DNA from 4 places in the Oleidesulfovibrio vietnamensis genome. Region 3 is predicted to be linked to each of the others. Evidence: predicted binding sites of a transcription regulator. Region 3 holds the regulator's gene; each other region holds the start of a gene.

The links. The regulator sigma-54, encoded in region 3, starts transcription at its own class of promoters, with help from an activator protein. The targets are predictions, from matches to a motif close to CTGGCACGGNNNNTGCTT.
Region 1: a site for sigma-54 is predicted at 2,232-2,249, ahead of flgF (flagellar basal-body rod protein FlgF). Genes of this name have one in related genera too.
Region 2: a site for sigma-54 is predicted at 2,307-2,324, ahead of fliD (flagellar filament capping protein FliD). Genes of this name have one in related genera too.
Region 4: a site for sigma-54 is predicted at 1,999-2,016, ahead of ACZ5D1_RS05915 (THxN family PEP-CTERM protein). Genes of this name have one in related genera too.

Annotation. Positions count from the first base shown of each region.
Region 1 is NZ_AP042419.1:3,072,969-3,077,162, forward strand. Features, by position in the region: gene flgA (flagellar basal body P-ring formation chaperone FlgA) at 1-487, opposite strand, end outside; gene flgG (flagellar basal-body rod protein FlgG) at 589-1,374, opposite strand; gene flgF (flagellar basal-body rod protein FlgF) at 1,402-2,184, opposite strand; gene ACZ5D1_RS13820 (ribosome maturation factor RimP) at 2,508-3,023, shown strand; gene nusA (transcription termination factor NusA) at 3,060-4,194, shown strand, end outside.
Region 2 is NZ_AP042419.1:1,092,125-1,096,318, reverse strand. Features, by position in the region: gene dxr (1-deoxy-D-xylulose-5-phosphate reductoisomerase) at 1-114, shown strand, start outside; gene rseP (RIP metalloprotease RseP) at 172-1,254, shown strand; gene tsaB (tRNA (adenosine(37)-N6)-threonylcarbamoyltransferase complex dimerization subunit type 1 TsaB) at 1,264-2,109, shown strand; gene fliD (flagellar filament capping protein FliD) at 2,376-4,103, shown strand; gene fliS (flagellar export chaperone FliS) at 4,125-4,194, shown strand, end outside.
Region 3 is NZ_AP042419.1:2,055,592-2,059,785, forward strand. Features, by position in the region: gene rapZ (RNase adapter RapZ) at 1-848, opposite strand, end outside; gene ACZ5D1_RS09340 (PTS sugar transporter subunit IIA) at 910-1,359, opposite strand; gene hpf (ribosome hibernation-promoting factor, HPF/YfiA family) at 1,363-1,905, opposite strand; gene rpoN (RNA polymerase factor sigma-54) at 1,957-3,381, opposite strand; gene lptB (LPS export ABC transporter ATP-binding protein) at 3,574-4,194, opposite strand, start outside.
Region 4 is NZ_AP042419.1:1,360,911-1,365,104, reverse strand. Features, by position in the region: gene ACZ5D1_RS05920 (SulP family inorganic anion transporter) at 1-935, shown strand, start outside; gene ACZ5D1_RS05915 (THxN family PEP-CTERM protein) at 1,165-1,944, opposite strand; gene ACZ5D1_RS05910 (THxN family PEP-CTERM protein) at 2,413-3,204, opposite strand; gene ACZ5D1_RS05905 (THxN family PEP-CTERM protein) at 3,478-4,194, opposite strand, start outside.

The DNA of each region.
Region 1 (4,194 bases), 1.0 Mb from region 3:
CATCGTCCGTCATCAGCATGACAGTGTTCAGCGGGTCTTCCACAAACATGAACGCAGGCAGCCTGTAATCCCGCAGCGAGGCTTCGCCTTCCAGTGCGGCCAGCCGCGGAGTCAGCGAGTCCGCCACCACCTTGCGCAAAGCGGCCTCGTCATACAGGCCGCCCCCTTTCTGCACCGCCATGGAAGCGGGGTACAGGCATTTGCGGTGGTGTTCCGGCAGGTACCGGCGCATGGCACGCTTCAGCCGCGGGCCGGTTATGCTCATGGTTCTGCCGGTCTTATCCGGTGATTCCCACAACGGCCGGCGGGCAAGCTGCTGCCACAGTTCCGGCGGCATTTCTCCCACGGGTGAAGCTATTTCACCCAGCAGCACCATATCTCCGTGCACCACCGCCGCATCGCGCAGCTGCAGACGCCACGTACCCGTAAGAGAAGCTCCGGCGGGAACAGCAGCCAGCACGGCCAGCAGCACGGCCAGCAGCACCATGTGCAGGCCCCGCAGGCCACACCGCGAAAGAGACTCTGCCGCGGCGCCTGAATACGGTTTTGCAACGGACATCCACATACGCACGATCCCCCGCAGACGCATCAGGCGCGCTTGAGCTGGGTTGCCGTCTGCAGCATGTTGTCCGAAGCCTGAATGGCCTTGGAGTTCATTTCGTACGCACGCTGCCCCACAATCATATTGACCATTTCGTCCACCACTTCCACGTTGGACATTTCCAGAAAGCCCTGCGCGATGGTGCCCACATTGTCTTCGCCGGGCACGCCCTCCACAGCCACACCGGAAGCCTCCGATGCAAGGTACAGGTTACGTCCGGCGGCCTGCAGTCCCGCGGGGTTGATGAACGTGTACAGCGGGATATCAGCCGCGGCCAGCTCTTCACCGTTCTTATCCAGCGCCGCGATGTGCCCGTTTTCGGTCACCACCACGTTTTTTGTTTCGGGCGGCACGGTGAATTCCGGCTCCAGCGGGTAACCGTTGGCCGTGACCACGGTGCCGTCCTGATTGAGCTTGAAAGCACCTGCGCGCGTGTAAGCCGGTTCGCCGTTCACGGTAACCTGAAAGAACCCGTCACCTTCAATGGCGAGGTCCAGCGGGTTGCCCGTGTTGGAGTAGTCGCCCTGAGTGAAAAATTTGTGCACGGTGGTGGGACGCACACCAAGACCCACCTGAATACCCGTGGGAATACGCTGGTCGTTGCCGGTAACCGAGCCTGCGATCTTCATGTTCTGATACATGAGGTCCTCAAACTCGGCGCGGCTCTTTTTAAAGCCCAGTGTGTTCACGTTGGCGAGGTTGTTGGAAATGGTGTCAATATTAAGCTGCTGGGCGATCATACCTGTAGCAGCAGTCCAGAGAGAACGCATCATGACGGATATCCTCCGGTTTGCCGCACGTTACGCACGGCCTCTGCCCACCTGAGTGGTGGCCATTTTGTCCACGGCATCAGTGGTCTGCATAATTTTCTGATAAGCTTCAAACTGACGGTTGGCTTCGATCATGTTGACCATTTCAGTAACAACCTCGACGTTGGCCGTTTCCAGATACCCCTGAAGCACCACGGGGTTTTCCACAGGAACCTCCTGCGCCTCCGCTCCCTCACGCAGTCGGAAAAGGTTGCTTCCCTGTTTTTCCAGCGCATCCAGATTGTCCAGCGTGACCACCTGCACCTGACCTATCTCTTCACCGTCGGCATAGATGGTGCCGTTTTCCGCCACTGTCAGATTGGCACGCGGCGGAATCTGTATGTCTCCGCCTGCTCCCAGCACGGGCCAGCCCTGCTGCGTCACCAGCTGACCGTCGGAAGTCTGACGGAAGTTGCCGTTACGGGTGTAGAACTCGCCGTCCGGGGTACGCACCTTGAAAAAGCCGTCGCCGTGCACGGCCATGTCCAGCGTACCGCCTGTCAGCTTCAGGCTGCCCTGACTGAAATCGGTCTTGGCCAGCGCTATGCGCGGTTTGGCAATGTGTATCGGCTCCGGAAACATCTTCTTGGAACGCACATTGGGTATGGGTTCCATCACCTCGTCATGGGCAAAGGAAAGAAAAGTGTCCTTGAACGCGAGCACGTCGCGTTTGTACCCGGTGGTATTCACGTTCGCCAGATTGTTGGCGATGTTGTTCAGCCGGTGTTCGTTGGTAAGCGCCCCGAATAACGCGCTATACATACTGTCTTGCATGGCAGCCTCCTTGGCGCGGCGCACAGGCGCCCGCACAGCCGGTCACGATGCAACATGCGGGCCAGCCTGTTCAGCCTTCTTTTAACCGGCGGCGCCGGTTTTTTGGTCTGCGGCCATTGACAACGTCTCGGGAGCAACATATACGATAGCGATTCAAATGTGCGGTTCCCACGTGGATGCTACCTGTTCTGGCCTACGCCGTGCAGGCAGACCGGATTATCACCGGCGGACATTGATACATCCTGTGGCCGCTAAGCGGCTGAACGCGGGGTGGCCGGCAAGGCCCCCTTTTTTTTGCGGCAAGACCGCATGGTACGATGCATATGACCGTCACAACAATTCACGAACAACTGCTGGAAATCATCACCCCCGTCATCCGGTCCTTCGACCTTGAGTTGTGGGGCATGGACTTTATTCAGGGCGGCAAGGCCGTTCTGCGTATATATATTGACGGACCCGACGGCGTTACCATCGACCAGTGCGCCACTGTCTCACGGCATATCGGGCTGGCACTGGAAGTCGAAGACATCATTGCCGGGGCTTACAACCTCGAGGTGTCGTCCCCGGGACTGGAACGGCCTTTGTTCAGCGCGGCACAGCTTGCCGCCTATAAAGGACACAAGGCAGAACTGGTGCTGCGCGCCCCCTGTGCGCAGTTTCCCGGACGGAAAAAATTTACCGGCGTTGTCGGAAACGTGGAAGGCGAAAACTTCACTCTGCAGATAGACCCGCTGAAAGGCGGCGACAACCTGCAGGAAGAACTCAGCGCGCACTGGGACGATGTGAAAAAAGCCAGACTGATCTACGATTTTGACAGCGAAAAAGGCCAGAAGCGCTAACGGCCGCCCGGACATATCGAGTCGGAGGAATTCCCCATGAGCATGGAATTGAAAAAAGCCATAGACCAGATCAGCAAAGACCGGGGGCTGGACCGGGCACTGCTGGTCGAAACGCTGGAAGAAGCGGTACGTACCTCCGTCATCCGCAAATACGGCGATGAGCTGGACCTTGAAGTCAACTTCAATGAAGAAACAGGCGAAATCGAGGTTTACCAGTTCAAAATCGTGACGGAAGAAGTGGAGGACGAGGCTTCGCAGATTTCTCTGGAAGACGCCCGCGCACACGACCCCAGCGTCCAGCTTGACGACGAGATGGGCTTTCGCCTGAAAATCGAAGATCTGGGCCGTATTGCCGCCCAGTCCGCCAAGCAGGTCATCATCCAGCGCATGCGGGATGCCGAGCAGGAAATCATATACGAAGAATTCAAGGACCGCCTGAACGAAGTCGCCAGCGGCATCATTCAGCGCAGAGACAAAACCGGCTGGATCATCAATCTGGGCCGTACCGAAGCGCTGCTGCCCAAAGACGAACAGATTCCGCGCGAACACTACAAGCGCGGCGACCGCGTGCAGGCCATCATCATAGAAGTGCGCAAGGAAGGCCGCGGCCCGCAGGTTGTGGTATCCCGTTCGCACCCCGACTACATGGCCGCGCTGTTCAAACGCGAAGTGCCCGAAGTGGATGACGAAACCGTTCAGGTGATGGGTGTTGCCCGCGATCCGGGCAGCCGCGCCAAAGTGGCTGTCACCTCGCGGGACCGCGATGTCGATCCGGTGGGTGCCTGTGTGGGCATACGCGGTTCGCGCATTCAGAATATCGTGCAGGAACTGCGCGGCGAACGCATCGACATAGTGGTGTGGAGTCCCGACATCGCAACCTATGCACGCAACGCCCTCAGCCCCGCCGTGATCAGCCGCATCATTGTGGACGAAGAGGAAAACATGCTCGAAGTGGTTGTGCCTGACGATCAGCTGACCAATGCCATCGGCAGAAAGGGTCAGAACGTCAAACTGGCATCCAAACTGCTGGGCTGGAAAATAGATATTTACACCGAGACCCGCTACAACGAAGCCAACGCCATAGGGCGCGGTCTCGAACAGCTGGCCAGCGTGGCCGAAGTGCCCATCGAGCAGTTTGTGGCCGCGGGCTTCTCGTCCATAGAAGAGCTGC
Region 2 (4,194 bases), 960 kb from region 3:
CAGGCACACGATGCGGCACCGCACCAAAACATGTATGATGAGGTTGAAAGCATCCTCACACTGGATAAGACGACACGACGCGTCACGGCCGACCTTGCGGGCGCCCGCGGCTAGACGCGTTTTCTCCGCGGCCTGCGCCGCGATACTTCGGAACCCGCCTGGATAACCTATATGGTAAGCACTCTTTCCGTCATTCTTGTCATCGGCGGACTTATTTTCTTTCATGAACTCGGCCACTTTGCAGCAGCACGCAGTCTCGGTATCGGGGTCAAGACCTTTTCACTGGGCTTCGGGCCGCGGCTTTTCGGCTTCCGCCGCGGGCAGACGGATTACCGTCTGGCACTGGTTCCGCTGGGGGGCTATGTGCAGCTGGTGGGCGAACAGGATGAAGCCGACCTGCCCGAAGGATTCAGCAGGCACGAAAGCTTTGCCCTGCGACCGGCATGGCACCGCATGATTGTCATTGCCGCCGGTCCTCTGTTCAACTTTCTGCTGGCCTGGCTTCTGTACTGGGGGCTTTTCTGGGTTCAGGGCCAGATGTTTCTGGTACCCGAAGTGGGCGGCGTGCAGGACGGCAGTCCGGCACAGCACGCAGGCATCCGCAAGGGTGACCGCATTCTCACCATACAGGGCCGCACCATAGAATACTGGAGCGATGTCTCCGAAACCATCAGCGCGGGCAGCGGCGCCCCTGTGGAAATAGTCATCAGCCGTCCTGCCGCCGCCGGGGCGCAAACCCTCACGCTTTCCGTGAAACCGGAAGAGCAGGTGCGTAAAAACCTGTTCGGCGAAGACGAGCACGCCCTGATCATCGGCGTGCATGCATCGGGTGCCACGCTGCACAAGCCGTTGGGTCCGGTGGACGCCTTGACCAAAGGCGCAGTGCACACATGGGATATGATCGCCCTCACCGGTCAGGGATTTCTCAAGCTTTTCCAGCGGGTGGTACCGCTGGATACCGTCGGCGGGCCCATAATGATCGCGCAGATGGTTACCGAACAGGCACAGAACGGCCTTTCTCCCCTGCTGGCGCTTACCGCGCTTATCAGTGTGAACCTGGGCCTGCTCAACCTGCTGCCCGTGCCCGTGCTTGACGGCGGTCACCTGCTGTTTCTTTCGCTGGAAACCATTTTCCGGCGGCCCGTACCCCAGCGGATACAGCACCTGACCACACAGGCGGGGCTGGTGTTGCTGCTCATGCTCATGGCGCTTGCCACGTTCAACGACATCGCCCGTTCACTATTCACCCAGTAACGCAATTCCATGAAGACACAACGTAACGAAACTTCCGCGCCGCAGGAAATAACACTGGTACTGAATGCCGCCGAAGGCAGGCTGCAGGTTGCCGCAGGCAATGCCTGCGCCGACGGCACACAGCAGGCCGGACTGTTGTTTTCTTTTGAAATGACCGTACCGCGGCAGGGAACGGAAATCCTTGCTCCGGCCATACAGGACGCCATGAAACGCATGCGGGTGTCCATGCAGCAGATCGGCCGCATTGCCGTTGTAAACGGTCCGGGCGGTTTTACCGGTCTGCGGCTTGCCCTTTCCACGGCGCTGGGCATGGCACGGGCGCTCAATGTACCCTGCGCGGGAGTATCCTACACGGCGGCGCTGGCAGCGGATGCGGCTGCGGTGCTGCACGCCGCGGACTGCGGCTCCCCCCTGCTGTGGGCCGTGCTGCACGCCCGGCGTGATCAGGTGATGGTACAGGGGTTCAGACCCGACAACACCGGCACAGCCGTCCCCCTGCATCCGGTCACCACCTTCGGTGTAGCCGACGCGTGCTCGCATATGGCCGCGGTCACACAATCCTGCGGCTGCAAGGCCTGCCTTTTCGGCAGCGGCGTGCAGCGTAACGCCGAAGCCATATGCCGGCACCTGACCGCGGCGGGTATCAGCCACTCGCTGCTTCCGGCACGGTTCAGCCATGTGCGGCCCGAGGCGCTGCTTGCCGCCACGGCAGACGCGGTATGGAGCCATGAGCCGGTCGAGCCGGAATACGTGAGGGGCTGCGACGCGGAGGAAAACCTGCCGCGCATGGCCGCTGCCCGCGGCATGCAGCCCGAAAAAGCCGTTGAAGCCCTGCACAGGCTCACGACATCCTGATGAACCGGCGTTGAAATACGCAGGCAATACTGAACTTCAGGCCGTCACAGCGTGGCGGCCTTTTCATTGCAGCCGGCAGTCGGCGGCACACGGCAGGTAAAGTTCTGCCGTGTGCCGCCGATAAGTGATACAGGGTGGCACGGACATGCCCCTGCAGCGTCCCTTGCGGAGTTATTTTGGCGCCGGAGGCCGGCTGCATGGCATTTTCCTTGCATTTGACCCTGCGGGCAACCCCGTTCAGGAAAAAAATGCCCGAGGTGTGAAATATGGCTACAGAACTGCTCTCAGGCGGCATCCGGTTTGACGGTATTTCTTCCGGCACCGATTTCAGCTCCATGATCGATCAGCTGAAAAAGGTGGAAAGCATCCAGAAAAACCGCATGGAACTGTGGAAAGGCGACTGGGAAAAGCGCCTCGAAGCGTTTCAGGATATCCGTACAGAAATAGGCAAACTGAAGACCATTGTTGACGGCATGGACACCATCAGCGAGTTCATGACCAAGACAGCGGCCTCTTCTGACGCCAGCATAGCCACAGCCAAAGCCAATACTCAGGCGCTTGAAGGGTCGTACAAGCTGGAGGTCGGCCAGCTGGCAACCAATGCCATTCTGACCTACCAGAACGGATTCAGCGACAAAAAAGCCTCCATCAACACCTCGGGGAGCACGCAGGAATTCGTATATTCTTACAAGGGCAAGCAGCATACCATCTCTGTTGCCAACGGCACCACGCTGGAAGGGCTGGTCAACATGATCAACAAAGACTCCCAGAATCCGGGAGTCAGAGCCTCGCTTATCAAAACGGGCGATCAGTACATGTTCCAGCTCAAAGGGATGGATCTGGGGGCGGGCAACACGCTCAGCATCGATTCTTCCACCTCGCTGACAGCCTTTGACCTTGACCCTGCGTTCTGGCACCAGCAGGCACCGCAAAACGCCCAGTACCGCATCAACAACTGGCCGGGCGGTTCGTGGCTGGAATCATCCAGCAACACACTGACCGAAGCCATAGAAGGGCTGACCATCAACCTGCGTGATACCGGCGTGACACAGGTTTCCGTGGACACCGACATTGATAAGATCATTGAAAACGTCCATGCATTTGTGGACGGCATGAATGCCGTACGCACCAAAATTAAAGACCTGACCAAGGTCAGCGACGCAAAAAAACGGGAAGACGCCACCAAGGCCACCAGCCAGTTTGATGCGGAAAAAGGCTCTGTTCTTACAGGCAACTACGGTGTGCAGCTGGTTTCATCACGCCTGAAGCAGATCACATCGAACCGCTCGCCGGGATTCGATTACCAGTACGAGGAAGACGGAAAGACAAAGGGTGATATTTACAGCTCGCTCGCTCAGATAGGCATACTGACCAACTCGGATGAAAGCTCGGTCAACAACGGCCTGCTGGAAGTGGACGACGTGAAGCTGCGTGAAGCGCTGGAAAAAACACCGGACGAAGTTGCCGCTCTGTTTGCCGCCAGCGGTGAAGGGCTTTCAGACAGTGCCGACTTTTCGTACGAATCGCACGTCAACGGCATCACCAAGCCCGGCAAATATGAAGTTGCATACGAAATCGACGCTTCCGGCAACATTATAAACGCCTCCATAGGTGGCTTTGCCGCCAAGGTGGAACAGGGCAGCCACCAGATAATCGCCTTGGAAGGCCCCGCAAAAGGTCTGGCCGTACGCGTGGATAACATGACGCAAGGTTCTTACAGCGACGCTGTGCGCCTGCGTCAGGGCAAAATGGGTGAAATTTCCGATACGCTGAAGGAAATGACCTCGACCGACGGCACGCTGAAAATTCTGGAACGCAACTACAAAGACATCATCTACGAAATTGAAGAAAAAATAGACCGCGAAGAGACGCGCCTGATGAAATGGGAGCAGAACATGCGCCTTAAATTCTCGCGTCTCGAAGCGACGCTGACCACATACGACCAGCAGACTCAGGCTCTCAGTTCGGCCATACAGCAGATGAACAAGAGCTAGACAGACATACAGGAGACGACCATGCAGAAGGCAGCCCATGCCTATTTCCAGACACAGGTGTCCACCACCTCTCAGGGGCAGCTTCTTCTTA
Region 3 (4,194 bases):
GCATAATCGGACTTTTTCAAAGCGTCCCGCAATGCTTCGGCTGTGGAAACAGACCGGTGTCTGCCGCCGGTACAGCCGATGGCCAGCGTTATCCGGTAGCGGCCTTCCGCCTCATACTGAGGAAGCAGGAAGAGAAGAAAGTCTAAAAAACGTTTAAAGAAAGTCTTGCCTTGCTCGCAACCCAGAACAAACTGCTGTATTTCAGGGTCTTTACCTGAAAGCGCCTTTAATTTTGCGTCGAAGTACGGATTGGGCAGAAAGCGCAGGTCGAAAACCATGTCGGCGTCGGAAGGGACACCGTATTTGAACCCGAAGGTAATCAGGTTGACGCGCAGACTTCTCAAGCTGCCTCCAAGCGAACTCCATTTTTTTTGTACAATGCGCCGCAGGTCGTGAATGGAGAATTCTGAGGTATCGAGAATAAGGTCTGCACGTTCACGCACCGGAGCCAGCAGATTCCGTTCATGTTCAACGGCGGCCTCTAGCCCCAGGTCGCCGCCTTCCAGAGGATGAGGTCTGCGTGTGGTGGCAAAACGCCGTACCAGAGTATCACTGTCGGCTTCCAGATAGATGATGCGGGGAGAAACCCCCATCTTTTCCAGCCGCATAAGTGCGCCTTCGAATTCATCCAGAAAATCGAACTGGCGCAGGTCCATGCCCAGCACCACGCCGCGGTAGCGCCCCATGGCATCACGTGCAAGATGTTCCAACAGGTCGGCCACTACCCCCACCGGCAGCCCGTCTATGGTAAAAAAGCGCAAGTCCTCGAATACATTGAGCACCGTGCTTTTGCCCGCGCCGGAAAGTCCTGTGACTATAAGAACCGGCAGACTTTCACTCTTTTTCACGGCGCAACCCCTTTTCCTACCTTTTAGACAGAGCGGCACCACCGGCGTCCGCCCCTTTCCGTTACGCCTTCTGCAAAAGCTCCCACAAGGTATCTTCCGAATCTGCCTGAGCAAATTCAGCTCTGAATTCTTTGTCTTTCAGCAGACGCGAAATCTGTGCGAGAATGCGCAGATGCATGCCGGCCACCTGTTCTGGAGCAAGAACAAGAAAGAATACGTTACACAGCTTGTAATCAAGCGCTTCAAAATCAAGCCCTTCAGAACTGCGACCGACCACCAGCACGATGTGGTCAAGCCCCTCCACCTTGCCGTGCGGTATGGCTATGCCGTCACCGATGCCGGTTGTTCCCAGATTTTCACGGTCCTGCAGAATGCGGACCACGGTATTCTGATCCAGTTCCGGATATTTTTGGATGACCGGTTTCACAAGTTCCGCCAGCACCTCAGTTTTGGTGCTGGCGGAAAGCTCATGAATTATGAGGTCTTTATCCAGGTATTCACCCAGTTTCATTTTTTAGAATCCCGGATCGATCAGCCCGAAGTCTCCGTCCTTGCGACGGTAGATGACATTCACGCGGTTGTTCTGCGCGTTTTTGAAAACGAGAAACTCGTAATCCAGCGCCTCAAGCTGCATGGCAGCTTCATCAATATGCATGGGTTTGGGATCAATCTCATCAGTTTCAATGATGGTGCGCTCGCGCACGCCGTCATTGTCTTTGTAATTGAACACATCCATACGCACGCTGTCATCACTGCTGGAACGGCGCCGATCCTTAGTCTTTTCTGCGTGTTTCTTGACCTGTGCTTCCAGCTTATCCAGCACAAGATCAATAGTGGCATACATATCCTCGCTCTGCTCCACTGCAGAGAGATTCAACCCCTCGCCCGTGCATTGTACTTCCGCCTTGTGCCGGAATTTATCAACGCTCAACAGAACCTGTAACTCAAGGTTTTCTGACTTATTCAAAAAGCGTCCGAGCTTTTCAAAACGGCGGTTGGCATACTTTTTCAAGTGATCGGAAGGCTCGAAGTTCTTGAAAGTGAAAGCGATGTTCATAAAAACCTCCAGAGATTCAGTATCAGGCATTTCTGCCGGAAATCCTTTGGCCTAAAATACAGCTTTTCGTTTCGAAGAAGAAGGGATTCCCATAGCTGTACGATACTTCGCCACGGTTCTTCGAGCAATATTGACTTGCAACTTTTCTTTAAGAATTTCTCCGATCTTTTCGTCACTGAGCGGTTCTTTAGGATTTTCTTCAGAAATCAGGTTCTTTATCAGCGCTTTCACACTTTCAGAACCTACCTCTGTTCCGTCGTTTAACGCCAGTGCACTGTTAAAGAAATACTTAAGCTCCACAATACCATGGGGGGTAGCCACATACTTGTTTGTTGTAATACGGCTGACGGTTGATTCGTGCATTCCTATGTCGTCCGCTATATCCTTGAGAATAAGCGGGCGAAGCCGGGATACGCCTTCCTCGAAAAAACCCCTCTGATATTTAATAATGCTCTCAACTACTTTGTACAGGGTTCGCTGCCGTTGATAAAGGCTTTTTATAAGCCACGAGGCGGAGCGCATTTTTTCCTGCACGTAGTCCTTTTCTTTATCAGTGGTGCCCTTGACGCCTTCTTTATAAAATTCACTCAGCTGGAGATGTGGCAGGCCGTCTTCGTTCAGCAGGATGATAAAATCATCCTCGCTTTTATACACGTAGACATCGGGGCTGACATACGCGGGCTGTTCGTTACCGAAGCGGGAGCCCGGCATGGGGTCAAGAGTCTGGATAAGGTCAAGATATTCTTTAAGGTCGTCCATTCCCAGACGATATTTTCTGAGAAGAGGCTTGTACCGTCGTTTTTCCAGGTCTTCCAGATGATCGCGGATCAGCTCGACAAGCACAGGGTCGCGGTCGTATCCAAGCACTTCGACCTGAACCAGAAGGCATTCCTGCGGAGTACGCGCCGCTATGCCCACGGGATCAAGCCGCTGCAGCAGATGCAGCGTTTCTTCCACCTCTGCCGTACCGGCACCGGCCATTTCCGCCACGTTTTCCACCGTCGCCTGCAGATACCCCGCAGGCGAAAGGTTGCCGATTATGACTTCTGCTATGTCCAGCTGTTTTTCCGTGGCGGAAGACAAGCGCAGCTGCCAGCTGAGATGCCCTTCCAGCGTGGGGCTGGATGAAAAACGAGCCTCAAAGGCGGTCATCTCTTCCGGCACTTCCGCGTCGCGTCCGCCTGCCTGTTTGCCGGTACTGGCAAAATCGCCAAGATAGTTTTCCCAGTCGGCATTCTTTACCAATTCCTGACGGAAAGGGTCGGCTTCTTCTGCTCTCGGGGCTCTCTCTTCAGCCTGAGAGACTGGGCGCTCTTCCTGTGTTTCTTCAAGAAACGGGTTTTCCAGCAGTTCCTGCTGAACGGTTTCAACGAGCTCGACGCGTGAAAGCTGCAACAGTTTGATCGCCTGCTGAAGCTGGGGCGTCATCACAAGCTGCTGAGCGAGTTTAAGCTGCTGTCGTAACTCTAAAGCCATTGTTCAACCGAATCCTTAAGATTATAAAAGCTGAATATATTTTGTTTTTATTGCTCAGAGAATATCAAAGCCCTGATACCGGAGACAGCGGAAACGTATATTCCGTTCTGTTATCCAAAAATCATTCCAAAATACATTCCATGACTCTTTTCTGCCACATATATCTGTGTGATGCAACCGGAGCCGGGGGACTTACAGGCAGAAGCCCTCTCCCAGATAGACACTGCGGGCCTTGGGATCGGCCACAATGGCTTCCGGAGTGCCTTCCAGAATGACCCTTCCTTCGTAAACGAGATAAGCCCTGTCGCAGATATTCAATGTTTCACGCACATTATGATCAGAGATCAACACCCCGATACCTTTGTCGCGCAGTTTTTTGATTATTTCCTGAATATCATCCACGGCCAGAGGATCAATGCCGGCAAACGGTTCATCAAGCAGGATGAACTTCGGGGCGCGGATGAGGGCCCGGGCGATTTCCAGCCGCCGCCGTTCACCGCCGGACAGGTGCATGGCGTATGAATCGGCGATGTGGGTGATGCCGAACTCTTCAAGCAGTTCCTGCGCTCTTGCCTGCTGAGCTTTTTTGCTCAATCCCACATGTTCCAGAATCATCTGCAGATTCTGAGTGACAGTGAGTTTTTTAAAAACAGAACTTTCCTGAGGCAGATAGCTCAAACCGATACGGGCGCGTTCATGCAGCGGCCAGTCGGATATGCTCAGGTCATCCAGCTGCACCTCGCCGGCATTGGGCTTTACAATGCCTATGAGCATATAAAATGTCGTGGTCTTGCCCGCGCCGTTGGGGCCCAG
Region 4 (4,194 bases), 690 kb from region 3:
TTGAATCGTTGTTGTCGTGCGTGGTGGCCGACGGCATGACAGGCAGCCGGCACAACGCCAACACTGAACTGGTAGCACAGGGCACGGCAAACATCGCATCCGCACTTTTCGGTGGCATTCCCGCCACAGGCGCCATTGCCAGAACAGCCACAAACATCAGATCGGGGGCTTTCTCACCTGTCTCGGGCATGATTCACTCTGCGGTACTGGTACTGTTTGTACTACTGCTGGCTCCGGCCGCGGGGTACATTCCGCTGGCATGCCTCGCCGCCGTACTTGTTGTGGTGGCGTGGGACATGAGCGAAATTCACAAATTCATGCGCCTGCTGCGCGCCCCGAAGCCTGATGTGCTGGTCATGTGCCTTACATTCGGACTTACGGTGGCCGTCGACCTTACCGTGGCCGTCAATGTGGGAGTTGTTCTGGCTTCTTTGCTCTTCATGCAGCGCATGAGCAAAGTCACGCGCATCCGCGAATCAGATGGCGAGCCTGCCGCCGAGACATGGGCTGAAGAAGAACCCGTAAGTGATGTCCCGCAGGGGGTGCGCATCTATGAAATTGACGGGCCATTCTTCTTCGGTGTGGCTGATAGGTTTAAAAGCGTTCTTGATATCATGGAAAAATCACCGGCCGTCTTTATATTGCGCCTGCGCAAAGTGCCCACAGTAGACTCCACGGCCATCAACGCTCTGGAACTGCTGCATGCCCGCTGCAAAGCCAACGGAACAGTGCTGCTGCTTTCCGGCCTGCGCAAGGCCCCGCTGCAGGAATTACAGCGGCTCGGAACACTGGACATTATCGGCCGCCGCAACATTATGCCGGACATAAACGCAGCCCTTGAACGGGCACGCGCCATCACCGGCACACATGACAGGACACGCAGGCAGCCGGACCGGCACAGCTCATCCGGCCGCACCGCTTCTTCTCTTTCCTGACAATAATAAAGCGCTCCTTACGGGGCGCTTTATTATTACAGTCCGCTCCGCGGCATCCGGCAGCATATCTCTGCGCACTGCACTCGCCGGCATAAGACCTCCGGCACGCCTGCTGGATATCCGCCCGAAAGCACAACAGCATTTTTCCGGCGGGAATGCACTGCGCAAAAAAAGCAGGCCCTGTTTCCAGAGCCTGCCGTTTGCTGTCCGATATACGCGCTGAAAAATGTTACGCGTTTTTCTTTTTCATGCGGGAATAAACCCCGAGAGCAAGTATGCCCATACCCATGAGGCCCAGAGTGGCGGGTTCGGGCGCAGGAGTGGGTTGCTGACGATGGCTGATGGAAAAATACGAATCCACGGAGGTTTTAGAATTTTCCGGTGTAAGCCAGCCATAGTAGGTTATGCTTTTGTCCAGCTTCAGTGCTTCGACATACGAATCGGGTATGATGCCGTAGCTGCTGCTGAAATCCAGCGTATACCACTCGCCGTCGTATTCAAACCCTTCTGTTGTCACCCCGGGATTGGTCAGGATGAACACATCACTGGTAAGTCCGCCGTTGTTAGGTGTTTCGTAAAAGTCAAATTCAAGAAAGGTGGTAAGAGCTTTTTTCTCTCCGTAATACGGATCCAGAGCCCACAGAGCCAGTTCGGCTTTCACCCTGCCGGAGGTCAGAGTATCAGTTGTCACGGGCATGTTGGTATGGGTCATGGTGGTTGCATAGGCAGCATCACCATCAGTATCAACATTTCCCCATGTATAACTTTTCAGTTCGATGCTGCTGCGCTTTTCCCAAGAACCCCAGCTGAGATAGGTGTAGGCTTTTTCGCCATCAATCTTCTGGCGCCCCCAGTAACCCACGTTTCCGTTACGGCCGGACATTTCCCAGTCGGTGAAACCGATATGGTATGAGTATTGCCAGCTGTTGACCACAGCTGCAGACGCAGCAGATGCCACAAGAATACCCGCCACAAAGACGGCGCACGCAAAAAGAGCACGAATTTTCATGAGCTGATTCCCCCCAGCTTTTAGTAGCCACCCGTTGCAGGCGGCATATCTGACAAGCAATCGCCGTGCCTGTATATTTTTTCCATATAGCGTCAACAGGTTACCACTATGTACTACATCGGAAAACCCATCGGAAACTGTAATACTTTTCGACACCTTCGCCTGCATTATACCACAAATTGACAGCCCGGCAATACCTGAGACTTGTTGGTCAGGCAGTGGCGGTGACAGCCCGGCACCGCCTGCGGGAAAAAGTACGCGCGTTACAGCCTGCACCGGCCTTACGGGCTTCTTACAGCACTGCTCCCGCCTGTCACCACACATAACGCCTGCTGTTCCGGAAAAAACGGCATCAAACGCACACCGCATTGTACCGGTGTATCTCCATGGTTTCGCGCACATGGCAGCAGCATAAAAAAAGGCAGGCTCTGCCATCAGAGCCTGCCGGTATGCGGTGCGACAGGTTCATCAGGAACGCTTCGCAACATTTCTTTTCATACGGGAATACACGCCAAGAGCCACCAGCCCCAGCCCCATGAGCCCGAGCGTTGCAGGCTCCGGCGCAGGTGTGGGTTGCGGCCGATGCGTGATGGTAAAGCTGGTGTCCACCGTAGTGTCTGCATTTTCAGGAGTCAGCCAGCCGTAGTACGTGATGGATGTGTCCAGCCCCAGAGCTTCGATGTAGGACTCGGGGATGACACCGTAACTGCTGCCGAAATCAAGCGTGTACCACTCGCCGCCGTATTCGAAGCCTTCGGTGGTCACCCCGGGGTTGGTCAGAATGAACACGTCATCAGTAAGCAGCCCGTTATTGGGGGTCTCATAAAATGCAAATTCCAGAGCCGTGGACAACGCTATTTCTGAGCCATGGTACGGATCAAGAGCTCTCAGTTCGAGCATGGCCTTGACGGTACCGGATACCAGCGACCCGCCGTAAGTGGGCGAGTTGCTGTGCGTCATGGACATGGCATGCGCGGCATCACCGTTGGTGTGCACAATACCGCTGGTTCCGCTGTCCAGCGAGATTCCGCTCCAGCCGTTCCAGTTATCGCCCCAGTACAGATTCTTGTAGGCCTTCTCGCCATCTATCCAGGTTTTTCCCCACTTAGAAGGTCTGGTCCAGCGGTCGGACATTTTCCAGTCGGTAAAACCGGCGTTGTAGGTGTAGCCCCACGAAGTAACCACGGCAGCAGAAGCAACGGCCGCAAAAAGAAGATTGAAAACAAGAATACCAGTTATTGTAACAATACGAGTGTGCATAACAGCTTCCTTACACAAATAGTAATGAGTTCTTTCCTCGGTAGAGGCACACTGGTTAAGCAAACAGCGTTCCATGCAATCTAACACAATCTAATCTAACATGTTAGGCAAAACCCTACCCATGATTGACTGTATTTTAACTGTAAATAAATCCGACACCAGTTATAACTACCGACATCACCCCCGACAGGAGCAGACACTCATTCCGGATTTTGTGCACAAAAAAAGCGGCCCGCAGGCGGACCGCTTGGCAGATTCAGCACTTGCAGCAACTCAGCTTTTTTTGCGGCGCTGCCACAGGGCGTATCCGCCCATGGCCAGCATACCCAGTCCCATAAGCCCCATTGTTGCGGGCTCCGGAGCATGCGCGGGCTGGGGCATCACATGCGAAATTGAAAAGCTGGTGTCCACCACGGTACTGTCAAATTCCGAGGTAACCCATCCATAATATGTAAGTCCCGTATCCAGCCCGATCCGCTGAATGTAATATTCCGGAATAACGCCGAAGCTCCCGCCGAAGTCCAGCGTGTACCACTCACCGTCATACTCAAAACCTTCAAAGGTGACCTGCGGATTGTTCAAAATAAACACATCGCGGCTCATTCCTTCAAATATAGACTTTTCATAAAAGCTGAAATCAAGTTCGGTGGAAAGCGTTGCAGGCTCACCCGCCACAGGCTCCAGCGCCTGAAGTTCAAGTACGGCTTTCACCGTGCCGGAGACAAGCGCGCTTGTTGTCCATCTGTTGTAGTGCGTCATGGTCATGGCTGCGGCAGGCGCACCGCCTGTGTTCACCACACCGGAAACAGGTGCGTTGAGTTCAATGCGGGACTGAAACAAGGGAAGCAGGCTGGAGCCCCACCAGAGGGTATGGTAGCCGGTCTCGCCGTTCAGATTGACCGGTCCCTTCACCCCGCCGGAGTCTCCGGACTGTGCCCATGTCCAGTCCACAAAACCGGCATCATAAGAATACTGCCAGGAAGTTACCAC